DNA from 2 places in the Agrobacterium sp. ES01 genome. Region 2 is predicted to be linked to the other one. Evidence: riboswitches for the same ligand, from Rfam matches in the RefSeq annotation. Region 2 holds a riboswitch; the other holds the start of a gene.
What was found. A riboswitch is a leader RNA that binds a small molecule or an ion and turns the genes downstream of it on or off. The one in region 2 is predicted to bind S-adenosylmethionine.

Region 1 (7,943 bases), on a different contig from region 2:
CGATCTCGGTGATGGCGATCAGCGTTTCCGCGCGGGTTTTCAGATCCGGCGCTTCCAGCAAAGCCTGCTTTTCCGGCGCGCCGAACGGCGCCATCATCGACAGGGAGTTTACCAGTGTCAGATTGCTGGCCTTTTCAATGCTTTCCCAGTCTGCCTCAAGTTTGTTGGCAACAAGATAGCTTTTGAAGGACGCCAAAAGTGCTGAACGATCAACGGAAGTCTGTTCTTCCTGGCAGGCAAGATCGGTGATGAAAGGCGTTATGCGATAGGAGCGGTAGGGCTTGTGACCGGCGATCTCATCGATCAGGCGGAAGCGGCATACACCCTCCAGCGAGACGATGTATCGGCCGTCGCCCGATTCCGCCAAAGAGGTGATCCGTCCGATACAGCCAACCTGACACAGGTCGGGGTGCTCGCCCTTGACGGCACCCTCATGCATGGCCGGCTGCACCATGCCGATAAGCCGGTTGGACGAAAGAGCCGCGTCAAACATGGCGATATAGCGCGGCTCGAATATGTTGAGCGGCAGATGGCCAGCGGGCAGCAGCAAGGCACCGGTCAGGGGGAAAACCGGCAGGCTGTCCGGCAGGTCTTTTTCCGTTAGATATCGGGCATTTCCGACTTGCATCGCCCACTCCATTCCGTTTCCGGCGCCCCGAAACCTAGCGTTTCGGGAGGCTATCAGTGTGTTGTTGCCGCCGCGCTTAGGAAAACAGCAGCGCCGACAGTCTGCGCCGCGCCGCAATCGTCGCCGGGTCCTTTGGGCCCCATACATCGAACAGTTCCAGTAGTTCGCGGCGTGCGAGATCGTCTTCAAACGTGCGGTCACGTTTCATGATGGTCAAAAGGTGCTCGGCGGCCTCGTCGCGTTTGCCCTGAACGTTGAGGATCTTCGACAGTTTAAGGCGTGCGGCATGATCGTCGGGATCGGCAGCGATCGCTTTTTCAAGCGCTGCCGGATCGCCCAGCTTCTTCACCTCGTCGATCTGGTTCAGCTGCTTGATCGCCATCTGGATGTCGTGATCGGCCTTCAACTCGTCCGGCACACTGTCCAGCAGTTCACGGGCGTGTTCTTCCTGACCAACGGCAATCATGCACTGGGCGAGCCCGGCGACAGCCTTCGCGCTGGTCGGATCGGCCTGCATGACTGCGCCATAAAGCTGGGCTGCCTGCTGAATGTCGCCCTGATCGAAAAGCTGCTTTGCCTCCTCAATCGCTGCTTCGAGCTGCGCTCCCGCATCATCCGCGCCTGTACCGCCGAGCTTTTCGATGAATTCGCGCACCTGGCTCTCGGGCAATGCACCCATGAAGCCATCCGCTGGACGTCCATCGACAAAAGCAACAATTGCCGGGATAGACTGGATGCCGAGCTGGCCCGGGATCGAGGGGTGGTCATCAATGTTCAGTTTAACCAGCTTCACGCGCCCACCAGCTTCATTGACGACCTTTTCGAGAACAGGGGTCAATTGCTTGCACGGTCCGCACCACGGCGCCCAGAAATCGACGAGCACTGGCTGGTTGCGCGAGTCTTCAACCACATCCTTGGCGAAGCCGGCAGTGGTCGTATCCTTCACGTGATTGCCAGAGGGCGCAGGTCCGGCAGCCGGCGCGACGCCAAAGGTCGCCTGACCTGTCATCTGCTGCCCGGAAAAACCGCCATAGGGGTTGCTGCTATCACTCATCGAAATTCTCCCGCCGTCTCTGAGGCTTGCAAAGACCTTTAACCGTTACCCTACAGATCGTATGTCAGGCTGAAACTTTCAAGACAAGCGGCGTGTGGCCCGTGGCTTCGATAAAGCGCAACAGGTCGTCCCGCGCAATCGATGCGGTGGCATCGTTGGAAAGAGGATGGCAGTTGATGATCTCCTCCTTCATCAATTCTTCGTCCAGAATGAATGTTACGTTGTTTCCGGTGTCGTTGATGGCGGCGAGGGCCGTGACTGAGCCTGGCGTTACGCCCAGATATTCCATCAGCTTTTCGGGTTTTCCGAAAGACACACGGCTTGAAGCGCCGATGATCGTATGGATGGTCTTCAGATCAACGATTGCGTGCTCTTCCACCGTGAGCAGAAAAAAACGGTCCTTCTTGTCCTTCACAAACAGGTTCTTCGTGTGGCCGCCGGGTATCTCGTCTCTGAGCGATACTGATTCTGCCACCGTGAAGACAGGCTCATGGGTTTTGGTCTTATGCGTTATGTTCAGGTCGTCCAAAAGGCGAAAGAGGTCATCAGCGGTCTTGGGCACGGGCAGTCCTCGGTGATTGTTTAAAGGGCTTGGAAGGCCCGGGATTTTTAGGGGCGCTAGCGGCAATTGGCAACTGTAGCAGTGCATTGGCGCAGGTGCAGAAAGGGCGGTTCTCCCGGCTGAATAATTTTTCTTCCAGAATCCGTCATTTCCCTGTTGCATTTGAAAATCGTTTGAGCGATATAGCGCCCGTCGCCGCAACGTGGTTGACCTTCGATCCAGAGCATACCCCCGGATCGTCGCTGTGAGCGGGTGTAGCTCAGGGGTAGAGCACAACCTTGCCAAGGTTGGGGTCGAGCGTTCGAATCGCTTCACCCGCTCCAATTTTCTCCCAAATAACAGTATTGAAATATTGGCTCGCCTCGGGCGAAGGCAATATTCATGCCTTCGCGAAAATGTAATCGGTTTCCTGACGCAGCATGTCTCCTGGCCGCAAAATAGCCTTGGGGAAATTGCTGTGATTGACGGCGTCCGGCCAGATCTGCGTTTCCAGACAAAACCCGCCGAATGGTTGATAGTGGCGGCCGTCGAGGCCCGGCACCGGCACATCCAGTGATCCGCCGATATAGAATTGAACGCCGGGCTCGGTCGAGCGGACATCAAGGCTAACGCCGGATGCAAGGCTTTCAACCCGCGCGATGCTGCGTTTCTCTGTGCGTTCGGCGGACAAGCAGAAATTATGGTCGAAAGGCACTTGCTTGCCGTTTTCACCCCTGCGGATAGGCGCAATTTTACGAAAATCAAATGGTGTTTTCTCGACGGAACGCTGTTCACCCGTCGGTATGAGCTTGTCGTCAACGGGAAGATAATGCTCGGCGGCAATCATGATCCGATGATCGAGAATCGTATCGCCACCATCCAGATTGAAATAGGAATGATGGCAGATATTGGCGGGTGTCGGTCGATCCGTGATGGTTTCATGCGTGACGGAAAAAATGCCGCCTTCCTTCAATCGGTAGGTGGTCGTCGCAGTGCAATTGCCGGGATAACCGCCCCGGCCATCAGGATCGGTAAATGTCAGGACGGCGTAATCGCTTCCATAGTCAACGAGTTCCCAAGTATTGACCCCCATGCCATCGCCGCCGCCATGAAGGTGGCCATAGCCGCCTTCGTTCAGGTCAAGCTGGTAGCTTTTGCCGTCGATCGTCATGCGACCATTGGCGATGCGGTTGGCGTAGCGACCCGGCGTGGTGCCGAAGTAAGGGGAATGGGCCAGATAGTCGCTGAAGCGTTCGAAGCCGAGCACGAGAGAAGGTTCATGGCCGTCGAGGCGCAGATCCTGAAGCACGCCACCCCAGGTCAGGATGGAGGCCTTCAGGCCGCAGCCTGATAAATGGATGCGGTGAACCGGTTGGCCTTTCTTATCCGTTCCAAAAAGCTCAAGCTTTGACTGATCGCTTGTCACGTTGTTATTCCTCCCCTTGAATGCCTAGCTGCCCGTCTTTCCGATGGCCTTCAGCTCGTATGGCGTGGTCTGATAGATTTCGTTGATCCAGTTTCCGAAAAAAAGGTGGGCATGGCTGCGCCAGCGGTTTTGCGGCGGCCGGTCCGGATTATCTCCGGGAAAATAATTGAAGGGCGGCTTGATCGGCGCGCCCGTCTCCACGTCGCGGAAATATTCATCTGCGAGAGAGGTGGAATCATATTCGACATGGTTGAACATGTAGAGGCGCCTGGATGCTTCTTCCTGAACAAGGCAGACACCCATTTCATCCGATTCCATCAGAATCTCGAGGCCCTCAACCTTCTCGATGTCGGCTCTTCGAACTTCTGTCCATCTCGAGACCGGGATCTGGAAATCATCGGAGAACCCACTGAGATAGACGGATGACGGCTTGAGGTTCTGATGACGATAGACACCGAAGGCCTTTTCACCGAGCGCATATTTCGGCACGCCATGAAAATGATAGATCGCAGCCATCGCACCCCAGCAGATATTCAGCGTGGAGTGAACATTGGTCTTTGTCCAATCGAGGATCTGGCACATTTCATCCCAGTAGGTCACATCCTCAAAGGGGAGCGTTTCAATCGGAGCGCCGGTGATGATGAAGCCGTCGAACTGACGGTCCTTCACTTCATCCCAGGTTTCATAGAATGAGAGCAGGTGCTCTTCCGGCGTGTTTTTGGCCCTGTGCCCGCCGATGCGGATGAGCGAAAACTCCACCTGAAGCGGTGATGCGCCCACCAGTCTCGCGATCTGAAGCTCAGTCTTGATCTTGTTCGGCATGAGGTTGAGGAGGCCGATTTGCAAGGGGCGGATGTCCTGGCGGATCGCTTCGGTTTCCGTCATGACGCGCACGCCCTCATCAATGAGGGTTTCGAAGGCTGGTAGCGTATCGGGGATCTTGATCGGCATATTTGGCTCGACTTTCCTTCTCGTCGCGGAATACCGCGTACAAAAATCCGGCCGCTTGGTGATCGCCACCGGTTCCGGGAAGTCTGTCAACTTGCCACGGCCCTTTAGCGATTTGTTTAACGTGGCTGCAAGCCGGCCGGCCAAATCACCACGATCAGCAGCTTTGATAGCTCTGCCGCTGCAGGTGGTCAACGAAAAAGCATGATGCAACCTGTGCTGTTCGGGCTTGACCCGGAGGGGGTGCTGACTACATAAGACGCGTGGCCGGGTTTCTTCGCCTTGCGCGGACCACATAATTTTATGCCCGGCATCGCTCTCAGCCGAAAGCGAAATAGCACCTGAAGAGTGCCGTCGTTCATACCGCCTTATCGGCGGGCACGAACTATGTGTTACCTCAAACGAAGGAGACAACGTGCAAGTTATTGTCCGTGACAACAATGTAGACCAGGCGTTGCGTGCGCTGAAAAAGAAGATGCAGCGCGAAGGCCTTTTCCGTGAAATGAAGGCTCGCCAAGCCTATGAGAAGCCATCTGCTCGCCGCGCTCGCGAAAAGGCAGAAGGCATCAGCCGCATGCGCAAGCTGGCCCGCAAGAAAGCACAGCGCGAAGGGCTGATTCCGGGACCTCGCAAAAAAGTAGCTGCAGGGCGGTAATCGCGCCCATTTGCGTGAGATATGATCGCATCGATCTTAGATCGATCTGGCAACAAGGGTGAAGGCGCCGCGTTTTGGTACTTCTATACAGTACCGCTGTTTCGATGCGCCTTTCCCTTTTGCGCAAAGATGCGCTAAGGGCTCGTTTCATGAACGAACCCGCTTTTACAATCCTTCTTGGTGGAATGCTGACGCCTTCGGAACGGCTTAAACAAGTCGTCGCCGGCACGCGCGCCATTGCCGCTGATGGTGGCATGCGTCACGCGAAGGTGCTGGGACTTCAGCCTGAGCTTTGGGTTGGCGATTTCGACAGTTCCGATGACCTGCCCGAAAGCGATTATCCCGGCATTTTGAGGATGCCTTATCCGGCCAGAAAGAATGTGACGGACGGGGAGATTGCCGTGGATGAGGCGATAGCCCGAGGGGCGCGCAAGCTTGTTCTGGTGGGTGCGCTTGGCGGTGAGCGCTCCGACCATGCGACGATGCACCTGATTGCTGGTGTCGCATTGGCGAAATCCGGTCTGGACGTGATGATGACCTCGGGCGACGAAGAAGCATATCCGTTGCTTTCAAGGCCCTTGTATCTCGACTTGCCGCAAGGCTCGCTGTTTTCCGTGCTTGGTCTGACAAGGCTTGAAGGCCTTACCATTCGCAATGCACGCTACCCGCTCAACGACTTTACCCTTCCATTCGGTTCTTCGCGGACGATTTCGAACGTCGCCGAAGGACCAGTCGAATTCACGCTGGGCAGCGGCGATGCCGTGATCCTTGCGCGCCCTCATGACCTGACCGGAGCCTGAAACCTTGGCGCCTCCCATTTTGAAACTCGACGACATCAAGCTTTCCTTTGGCGGTACGCCATTGCTCGACGGCGCAAATCTGCAGGTGGAGCCGGGCGACCGGATTTGTCTCGTGGGGCGAAACGGCTCCGGCAAGTCGACGCTGATGAAGATTGCCGCCGGCATGGTGGAGTCACAGTCGGGCGAGGTGTTTAGGCATCCGTCTTCGACGATCCGCTATCTGGAGCAGGCTCCGGATTTCGGCGGATATACCACCGTTCAGGCATATGCAGAATCGGGACTTGGCCCCGGAGACGATGCCTATCGGGTCACTTATCTGCTGGAACATCTGGGATTGACCGGCGAGGAAGATCCGACGCGATTGTCGGGTGGGGAGGCGCGGCGTGCAGCGCTTGCGCGCGTATTGGCGCCGGAACCCGATATTCTTCTCCTGGATGAGCCGACCAACCATCTGGACCTTCCGACAATCGAGTGGCTGGAAGCCGAGCTTGCTTCTTCGCGCAGTGCCCTCGTGCTGATCTCGCATGACCGTCGTTTTCTCGAGAAAGTCTCCAATGCCACCGTCTGGCTCGACCGGGGTCTTTCGCGTCGTCTCGACCGTGGCTTCGGTTTCTTCGAGGAATGGCGCGACAAGGTGCTGGAGGAAGAAGAGATCGAGCAGCACAAGCTTGGCAAGGCCATCGAACGCGAAGAGCACTGGCTACGCTATGGTGTAACGGCGCGGCGCAAGCGCAATATGCGTCGCCTTGGCAACCTGCAGCAGTTGCGCTCCGATTATCGCGGTCATAAGGGTCCTCAGGGCACAATCCAGGCCAATATCACCGAGGGCAAGGATAGCGGCAAGCTGGTAATCGAGGCGGAGCGAATTACCAAGGCCTATGGCGAGCGTACCATTGTGTCGCCGTTTTCGCTGCGCGTGCATCGTGGTGACTGTATCGGTTTTGTGGGTCCAAATGGTGCCGGCAAGACGACGCTGTTGAAAATGCTGACCGGTGAACTCGCTCCGGACGAGGGGACGGTCAAGCTCGGTACCAATCTGGATATCGCCACGCTTGATCAGAAACGTGAGGATCTGAACCTCAATGACACGCTTGCCCACTATCTGACCGATGGTCGCGGCGATAACCTGCTGGTCAATGGCGAGCAGAAACATGTGACCGGCTACATGAAAGACTTCCTCTTTCAGCCGGAGCAGGCGAGAACGCCGATCAAGAACCTGTCTGGTGGCGAGCGCGCCCGGCTGATGCTGGCACGGATCATGGCCCGGCCATCTAACCTTCTGATCCTCGACGAACCGACCAACGATCTCGACATCGAGACGTTGGACCTGCTGCAGGAGATCGTGGCCGGCTATAGCGGTACCGTCATTCTCGTCAGCCATGATCGTGACTTTCTCGATCGAACCGTGACCTCCACCATTGCGCCGGCCAATCCAGAAGACCCCGACGGACGCTGGATCGAATATGCCGGTGGGTATTCCGACATGATGGCGCAGCGCAAGGGCGCCGAGGACGAGCGCCGCAAGATTGAGAAGGCCGAAAAGACAAAGGCGAGCGGATCTCAGAGTTCGTCGGTTTCCGGCCAGAAGAACAAGGTCAAGCTGTCCTTCAAGCAGAAGTTCGCGCTTGAGAACCTGCCGAAGGAAATGAAAAAGGCCGAACAGGAAATTGCCGCCTGCGAGGCCAAGATGGCTGATCCGAACCTCTTCACCAAGGATCCGGCGACTTTCAACAAGCTCGCCGCCGAGATGGAAAAACTGCGGGCGGATGTGGCGCGCTGGGAAGAGGAATGGCTGGAGCTTGAAATGCTGCGCGAGGAACTCGAGGGCTGACACTCAACCTTGCGAATTGATATTCGCGCCGGCTTGCAAGGCCGGTGCCTGCACGCTATG
Region 2 (7,943 bases):
AATCCTTCACCGCTGCCTCGGAAGACTCCGAAACAAAAAATATGCCTCGATATTGTCGGTGACTAGTTCCGCCGCATGCAGTCTAGTAATTGATCATTAACCTAGTGTGAGCCTGACTCCGTGACAAGAGTCGCCGGAATCATCGCGAATCGATTTCATAGTTTTCCCCAACTTGCTGTCCACAGGCTAAAATACCACTATCGCCTACTAAAGCGTGGCTGCGACGGCACCGTGCTAAAAAGTCCCGCAATTGCGGTGATTTATTGACATGGGGGTCCGAAATGAAGATAGTGCGCGAGCCGCCGCAAGGCGGCATTTTTGATTTTTAGACTTCGTAACACCCGCCAATCAGCGAAACCCATATCTTCCGTGCCTGTCGAAGGAGTCAAGCGCAATGGCCGAGGCCTCCCCGCTCTATCAGACCTATAATCGCGCTCCGTTGCGCTTCGAACGCGGCGAGGGTGTCTGGCTGATCACCGAAGACGGCGAGCGCTATCTCGACTTTGCCGCCGGCGTCGCGGTGAACTCACTCGGCCATGCGCATCCTCATCTGGTGAGCGCCTTGAAAGAGCAGGCGGACAAGGTTTGGCACCTTTCCAATCTCTACGACATTCCGGGCCAGGAAAAGCTTGCCGAGCGTCTGACGGCTGCAACATTTGCCGACCGCGTGTTCTTTACCAATTCCGGCGCAGAAGCTCTGGAATGCGCGATCAAGACCGCGCGTCGTTACCATTTTGCCAAGGGCAACCCAGAGCGCTTCCACATCATTACCTTTGAGGGCGCGTTTCACGGCCGGACGATTGCGACGATCGCGGCGGGTGGTCAGGAAAAGTATCTGGAAGGCTTCGGCCCCAAGGCTCCCGGCTTCGATCAGGTTGCGTTCGGCGATATCGAAGCTGTGAAGGCTGCGATCACCGAGGAGACGGCTGGCATCCTGCTTGAACCGTTGCAGGGCGAAGGCGGTATTCGCCTCGCGTCCAACGCGTTCCTGCGGGAATTGCGGGCACTTTGCGATGAGCACGGCCTTTTGCTGATGCTTGATGAAGTGCAGTGCGGTGTTGGCCGTACCGGCAAGCTGTTTGCCCATGAATGGGCAGGCATCACGCCAGACATCATGGCGGTTGCCAAGGGTATTGGCGGCGGGTTCCCGCTCGGCGCGTGCCTTGCAACCGAAGAGGCCGCTTCCGGAATGACGGCCGGCACACACGGATCCACTTATGGCGGCAATCCAATGGGCATGGCGGTCGGCAACGCTGTCCTGGACGTTATTCTGGAAGACGATTTTCTTCAGCATGTCCGGGACGTTGCCCTCGTGTTCCGCCAGGGACTTGCCGCGCTGAAGGATCGCTTCCCCGATGTGATCGAGGAAGTGCGCGGCGAAGGCTTGATGCTGGGCGTCAAGGCACGCGTGCCTTCAGCTGATCTTTTGCATGCGATGCGCTCGGCGCATCTGCTCGGCGTTCCAGCCGGCGAAAACGTCATCCGGCTGCTGCCACCGCTGACGACGACAGCAGAAGAAGCACGCGAAGGATTGGCTCGCCTGGAACAGGCTGCCGAAACACTCCACACACAGGATCACAAGACAAGCCTTCACGGCTGACAGGTAAGATAGAATGGCATCTCCAAAGCATTTTCTCGATCTCTCGGCCGTTTCGGCCAGCGAACTGCGCTCCATCCTTGACGACGCCATGGCGCGCAAAAGCGCGACCAAGGCCGGTACGGACGACAAGCCTCTAGCCGGCAAGATGCTGGCGATGATTTTCGAGAAACCGTCCACCCGCACCCGCGTGTCCTTCGATGTGGGCATGCGCCAACTCGGTGGGGAGACACTGTTCCTGTCCGGCACCGAAATGCAGCTCGGTCGCGCCGAAACGATTGGCGATACAGCCAAGGTGCTGTCGCGCTATGTCGATGCCATCATGATCCGCACCACCGACCATTCGCGCCTGCTGGAAATGGCCGAGCATGCCACAGTGCCGGTGATCAACGCCCTGACGGATATGACCCATCCTTGCCAGATCATGGCCGACATCATGACCTTCGAGGAGCATCGCGGGCCAATCTCTGGCAAAACACTCGCATGGACCGGTGACGGCAATAATGTGCTGCATTCGCTCGTGGAAGGCTCTGCCCGATTTGGCTACCGCATGAACATGGCCGTGCCGATGGGCTCAGAACCCGATGACAAGATCCTCAACTGGGCGCGCGACAATGGTGGCGAGATCATGCTGACCCATGATGCAGAGAGGGCTGTTGCGGATGTTGATGCCGTGATCACCGATACCTGGGTTTCGATGAACCTGGAACACAAGGCGCGTGGCCATAACGTGTTCCAGCCGTATCAGGTCAACAAGGCCTTGATGGCGCGTGCGCAAAAGGATGCGCTGTTCATGCATTGCCTGCCCGCCCACCGCGGCGAAGAGGTGACAGACGACGTGATTGACGGACCGCAGTCGGTCGTCTTTGACGAGGCGGAAAATCGCCTGCATGCACAGAAGTCCATCCTTGCCTGGTGCCTCGGCGCATTCTGATATCCTGAAAAAGGGGAGGCCCCGCCTCCCCTCGATACTTGACCTTTTGCAGTATTCTGACCATTTGTGCGGTAACTGGGGGCGAAGGCCCCGCCATCTCAAGCGCGCTTGCGCGAAGGAGCTGCCACAATGTCTGACACATCCACAGAGCTCGGCGAATTCGGTTTCGCCGGCGATGACCGGGTTGTTCCGTTTCAAATCGAAGGGCTCGACGTGCGCGGGCGCGCGGTTCAACTCGGCCCACTGTTAAACACCATTCTCGACCGGCATGATTATCCGCCGGCAGTCGCACGGCTGCTCGCGGAAATGATGGTTCTGACCGTTCTCATCGGCACGTCGCTCAAATTTCAGGGCAAGTTTACGGTGCAGACCAAGAGCGACGGTCCAGTCGATCTTCTGGTTGCGGATTTCTCCACGCCCGAAAATGTTCGTGCCTATGCGCGCTTCGATGCCGAGGCCGTGGCAGCGGCTGTTGCCAAAGGCGAAGGCTCACCTGAACAGCTGCTCGGGGCCGGCGTTCTTGCCTTTACCATCGACCAGGGCAACTACATGACCCCTTACCAGGGCATCGTCCCGCTCGACGGATCAACGCTGGAAGACATTGCCGGCGTCTATTTCCGCCAGTCGGAACAGATCCCGACGCGTGTGCGACTGGGCGCCGCTGAGCTCTACGACCGGGACGAGGACGGAAACCCTCGCCATGCCTGGCGTGCGGGAGGCGTCATCGTGCAATTTTTACCCGATGCACCGGAGCGGATGCGCCAGCCCGACCTTCACGGTGGAGACGGCGATGACCGCGATCTGGATCTTGCTGATGATGATGCATGGTCGGAAACACGCATGCTGGTCGAGACCGTCGATGCCGACGAGTTGACCGATCCGCTGATCGGCGTCGAGAGACTGCTATTCCGTCTGTTCCACGAGCGTGGCGTGAGGGTTTTCCCGCCGCAGGAAGTTCACGACCGTTGCAGCTGTTCACGCGAGAAAATCAAGGGCGTACTCCAGGGCTTTACACCCGAAGATATCGAGGCAAGCCAGGAAGAGGGCAGGATTGCGGTGACCTGCGAATTCTGCTCGACCACCTATCGCTACGAACCCGATGAGCTGGAAAACGCCTGAGCTTGCTTCGACAGCCGCGTCGGTTAGTTCAGGACGCGGGCCAGACCCGGGCTATCGAGCGAAAATGCGGGGATGGCGACATTGAAACGTTCGCCGTCCTCTGTCTGCATCTGATAATGACCGAACATCATGCCTGATGGCGTATCCAGCGGGCATCCCGACTGGTATTCGTAGGATGCTCCAGGATCGAGCTGGGGCTGCTCACCGACGACCCCCGGGCCGCGAACCTCGTCCACCTGCCCGTTTTGATCGGTGATGTTCCAGTAACGGTTGATCAGTCTCACCGGCTTGTCGGAATGGTTTGATATGACGACACGATAGCCCCAGACATAGCGGTCGTCACCCGGATCGGATTGCTCCTCCAGATAATACGGCTCGACACTCACCTCTATGTCCCTCGTCAGGGCTCGATACATTCGCCAAACCTCCAATCAGTTCGTTAACCATATTCTACAGCCTGACGTTAACGTCAATAAAAGGCTGTGGCGCATGCACGCTCCACAGCCTTTGTTACAGATTATTTCTGGGCATCCACGTGACAATTATCGGCTGCGTGACAGAGGTCAGGCCTTCAAGACATCCAATGCCCGGGCGAAGTCCTCAAGCAGATCGTCGCCATCCTCGATACCGCAGGACAACCGGACGGTGCCATCGGTTATGCCCAGCTCCGCACGCGCTTCGTCACTGAGGTTCTTGTGCGTGGTGGTTGCCGGATGGGTGATCAGGCTCTTGGCATCGCCAAGATTGTTGGAGATGGTCACCACGTCCAATGCGTCCTGCAAGGCGAAGGCCGCGTCCTTGCCGCCCTTCATTTCGAAGGCAACGAGCGTCGATCCGCCCGTCATCTGCTTTGCAATGATGCTGGCCTGAGGATGATCGGCGCGTCCCGGATAAATGACACGGGCCACCTTGCCGCTGTCGGCGAGCAGGTCGGCGATCCTTGCCGCATTCTCCGTCTGCTGCTTTACCCGCAGAGGCAGCGTCTCAATGCCCTTCAGCAATGTCCATGCATTGAATGGAGACATGGCGGGACCGCTATGACGGAAATAGTCATGCAGGTTTTCGTCGATCCATTCCTTGTTGGACAGAACGACGCCTCCCAGACAACGACCCTGACCATCGATATGCTTGGTTGCGGAGTAGACGACGACATGCGCACCCAGTTCCAAAGGCTTCTGGAACAGCGGAGTGGCAAAGACATTGTCGACAACCAGTGTCGCGCCTGCCTGATCGGCCAGTCTTGCCACGGCTGCAATATCAACCACTTCCAGTGTCGGATTGGTCGGGCTTTCGAGGAAGAAGACCTTTGTATTGGGGCGGATCGCCTCTTCCCAATTTGCGAGATCGCGACCATCGACCAGTGTGCAGTCGATGCCATAGCGAGGGGCGAGCGTCTCGACCACCCAGCGGCACGAACCGAACAGGGCGCGAGCGGCAACGATGTGGTCGCCCGTTTTCAGCTGACACATGATCGCAGCCGTGATTGCGGCCATGCCCGATGCCGTGGCGCGCGCATCTTCGGCACCTTCCAGCATGCACATGCGCTTTTCAAACATATCATTGGTCGGGCTGCCGTAACGGGCATAGATAAAACCGTCGTCCTCGCCCTTGAAGCGCGCCTCTGCGGCGGCGGAATTGTCGTAGACGAAGCCCTGGGTCAGGAAGATTGCTTCCGATACCTCACCGTATTGCGAGCGGAGTGTTCCTCCATGGACAAGTTGCGTTGCCGGGCGCCATTTCTTGCTCATGCCACGTGCCTTTCAAACAAAAAAAACCGGTCGCAAAAGCAGACCGGTTTCATACCCGGTCTTTTTAGCCATTTGTTTAACGTGGCTGCAAGCCGACCGGCCAAATCACCACGGGATAAGGGCCTAATACGCCGGTTGGTGACTTGCGTCAATTCTCCGCTTTTGATTTTGTCTCGCCAAACAGGAACGACGACATGACTAGGAAATCAGGCATTCTGGCCGACCGCGCCATCAAGGCGCTCTTCGCTGAAGGTCAGCTGAAAAGCCAGGACATACTCGACAGCGACCAGATACAGCCGGCCAGCCTCGACCTGCGCCTTGGCTCGAAAGCTATCCGCGTGCGCGCCAGCTTCATGCCGGGCCCCGGCTGCACCGTTGCCGAGAAGCTTGAGCGGCTGACCCTTCACGAGATCGACCTAGAGAACGGAGCGGTGCTGGAAACCGGCTGCGTCTACATCGTTCCGCTGATGGAAAGCCTTGAGCTTCCAGAGGATATTTCGGCGTCGGCGAACCCCAAGAGTTCCACTGGCCGCCTGGACATCTTTACCCGCGTCATGGTCGACCGGGCCCAGGAGTTCGACAAGGTGCCGGCCGGCTATAAAGGGCCGCTCTATCTGGAGATTTCGCCGCGGACATTCCCGATCATCGTTCGACGCGGCTCACGCCTGTCGCAGATCCGCTTTCGTGTCGGGCACGCATTGCTGTCAGAAGCGCAATTGCTGGACCTGCATTCCGCTGAAACGCTTGTTGCCAGTGATGTGCCCAATGTCTCCGGCGGTGGCATTGCGCTTTCGATCGACCTGACCGGCTCCAGCCCTGACGGTCTGATCGGCTATCGCGGCAAGCACCACACTTCGGTGATAGATGTTGACCGGAAAGCCGCCCACGACATTCTCGACTTCTGGGAACCGATCTATAACCGCGGCAGCCGCGAACTGATCCTCGATCCGGACGAGTTCTATATTCTCGTTTCCAACGAGGCTGTGCATGTGCCTCCCCTTTATGCTGCTGAAATGACGCCATACGACCCGCTGGTGGGTGAGTTCCGCGTGCACTATGCCGGCTTCTTCGACCCGGGCTTTGGACATGCGGGCGCCGGCGGTGCCGGAAGCCGTGCTGTACTGGAAGTGCGCAGCCACGAAGTCCCCTTCATTCTCGAGCATGGCCAGATTATCGGCCGGCTGGTTTATGAGGACATGCAGGAAAAGCCGGAAGGGCTTTATGGCACCGGGCTCGGGTCGAACTATCAGGCGCAGGGCCTGAAGCTCTCCAAGCATTTCCGCGCAGGCTGAGCCTTCGTTTTTGCGCTTGCTGGCTGCCGTTGCTTGCTGGTAATGAAGTCTCATCGCGGGTGTAGCTCAATGGTAGAGCAGCAGCTTCCCAAGCTGAATACGAGGGTTCGATTCCCTTCACCCGCTCCAAAGACTTGGCTTCCATCTCCGGCTCCACCATCTCTGGCGACGCACTTGTTCCTGTGCTGCCGGCGAATGGGGTGTCTTGTGCCAGAAGAACGGATTGCGCCTGAGTTCAAACACGGCGCGCCAGGCAGCGATGGTGATCATCATCCAGTAGACCGGGACACCAATCCATCGCATGCCGATTCGTTGTTTTTCCTGCGGCATCATGGGTGAGACACCGAGTGCGATGAACACCGCATAAGATCCCATGACGTTGAGAAGATCGACAACGATCAGAATAATCTGAAGCGCGCTGATCGGCGGCTTCGGCGTTTCAAGCATGAACATGCAAGATTGGATGAGTGCGACGACGAGAGCCGGATGGAGCAATGCGGATACGATCACACCACCGAACAGCAACTGAAATACGACAAAGCCCTTCCAGCCCATCTCCGCCCTTGCTTCCCGATTGTCCCGCGTGACAACCAGCCATGTCTGCAGCCATCCCTTGAACCAACGGGTACGTTGGCGCATCCACACCGACAGGTCTACCGGCGCATCCTCAAGCGTGTGATGTCTGAGCACACCGGTACGGTAGCCAAGGCGGTGCAGGCGCATGCCGAGGTCCGCATCCTCGGTCACATTGAAGGGATCCCAGCCGCCGATGCGGCGCAGAATATCCGTGCGGAAATGATTCGACGTCCCGCCCAGGGGGATGGGCATGCGGAGACGCGCTAGAAAGGGGAGAAGACCACGAAACTGCGCTGCATATTCCAAGGCAAACAGCGCGCTTAAGAAGCAGCGATTGCCATTTGTGATGATCAATGGCGCTTGCAGACATGCCAGATCCTCAGGCAGCGCGGTAAAGCGCGCATGGGCTTCCTTCAATTGGCCGCGATGCGGCCTATCCTCGGCATCATAGACAACAATATAGCGACCGCGCGCGGCGCACAGTGCGTAGCTCAAGGCCTTCGGCTTTGTGCGCGGTCCGAAATCGGGCACCTCGACGATCTCATACTGCCGGCCAGGTTTGAGGGCCTTCAGGGCCTCAATGGTTTCTAGGTCATCCGCCTCGCAAAGCAGTTTTATATCCAGACGCGACTTCGGCCAGTCGAGCCGGTCCAGTGCCCTCAGCAGCTGCGGGGCAA

Region 1: another riboswitch for S-adenosylmethionine. It lies ahead of metA (homoserine O-acetyltransferase MetA); the one in region 2 lies ahead of ACQQ2Q_RS05670 (O-succinylhomoserine sulfhydrylase).

Annotation. Positions count from the first base shown of each region.
Region 1 covers NZ_JBNQTH010000006.1:135,723-143,665, forward strand. The annotation lists gene ACQQ2Q_RS17685 (LON peptidase substrate-binding domain-containing protein) at 1-628, opposite strand, end outside; gene trxA (thioredoxin) at 705-1,682, opposite strand; gene ACQQ2Q_RS17695 (prolyl-tRNA synthetase associated domain-containing protein) at 1,747-2,250, opposite strand; tRNA gene ACQQ2Q_RS17700 (tRNA-Gly) at 2,493-2,567, shown strand; gene ACQQ2Q_RS17705 (aldose epimerase family protein) at 2,624-3,649, opposite strand; gene metA (homoserine O-acetyltransferase MetA) at 3,674-4,600, opposite strand; SAM riboswitch at 4,685-4,762, opposite strand; gene rpsU (30S ribosomal protein S21) at 5,013-5,252, shown strand; gene ACQQ2Q_RS17720 (thiamine diphosphokinase) at 5,402-6,052, shown strand; gene ACQQ2Q_RS17725 (ABC-F family ATP-binding cassette domain-containing protein) at 6,057-7,883, shown strand.
Region 2 covers NZ_JBNQTH010000001.1:1,148,290-1,156,232, forward strand. The annotation lists gene ACQQ2Q_RS05650 (aspartate aminotransferase family protein) at 395-1,600, shown strand; gene argF (ornithine carbamoyltransferase) at 1,614-2,531, shown strand; gene ACQQ2Q_RS05660 (Hsp33 family molecular chaperone) at 2,661-3,650, shown strand; gene apaG (Co2+/Mg2+ efflux protein ApaG) at 3,674-4,066, opposite strand; gene ACQQ2Q_RS05670 (O-succinylhomoserine sulfhydrylase) at 4,214-5,398, opposite strand; SAM riboswitch at 5,442-5,520, opposite strand; gene ACQQ2Q_RS05675 (2'-deoxycytidine 5'-triphosphate deaminase) at 5,593-6,690, shown strand; tRNA gene ACQQ2Q_RS05680 (tRNA-Gly) at 6,746-6,819, shown strand; gene ACQQ2Q_RS05685 (glycosyltransferase family 2 protein) at 6,808-7,943, opposite strand, start outside.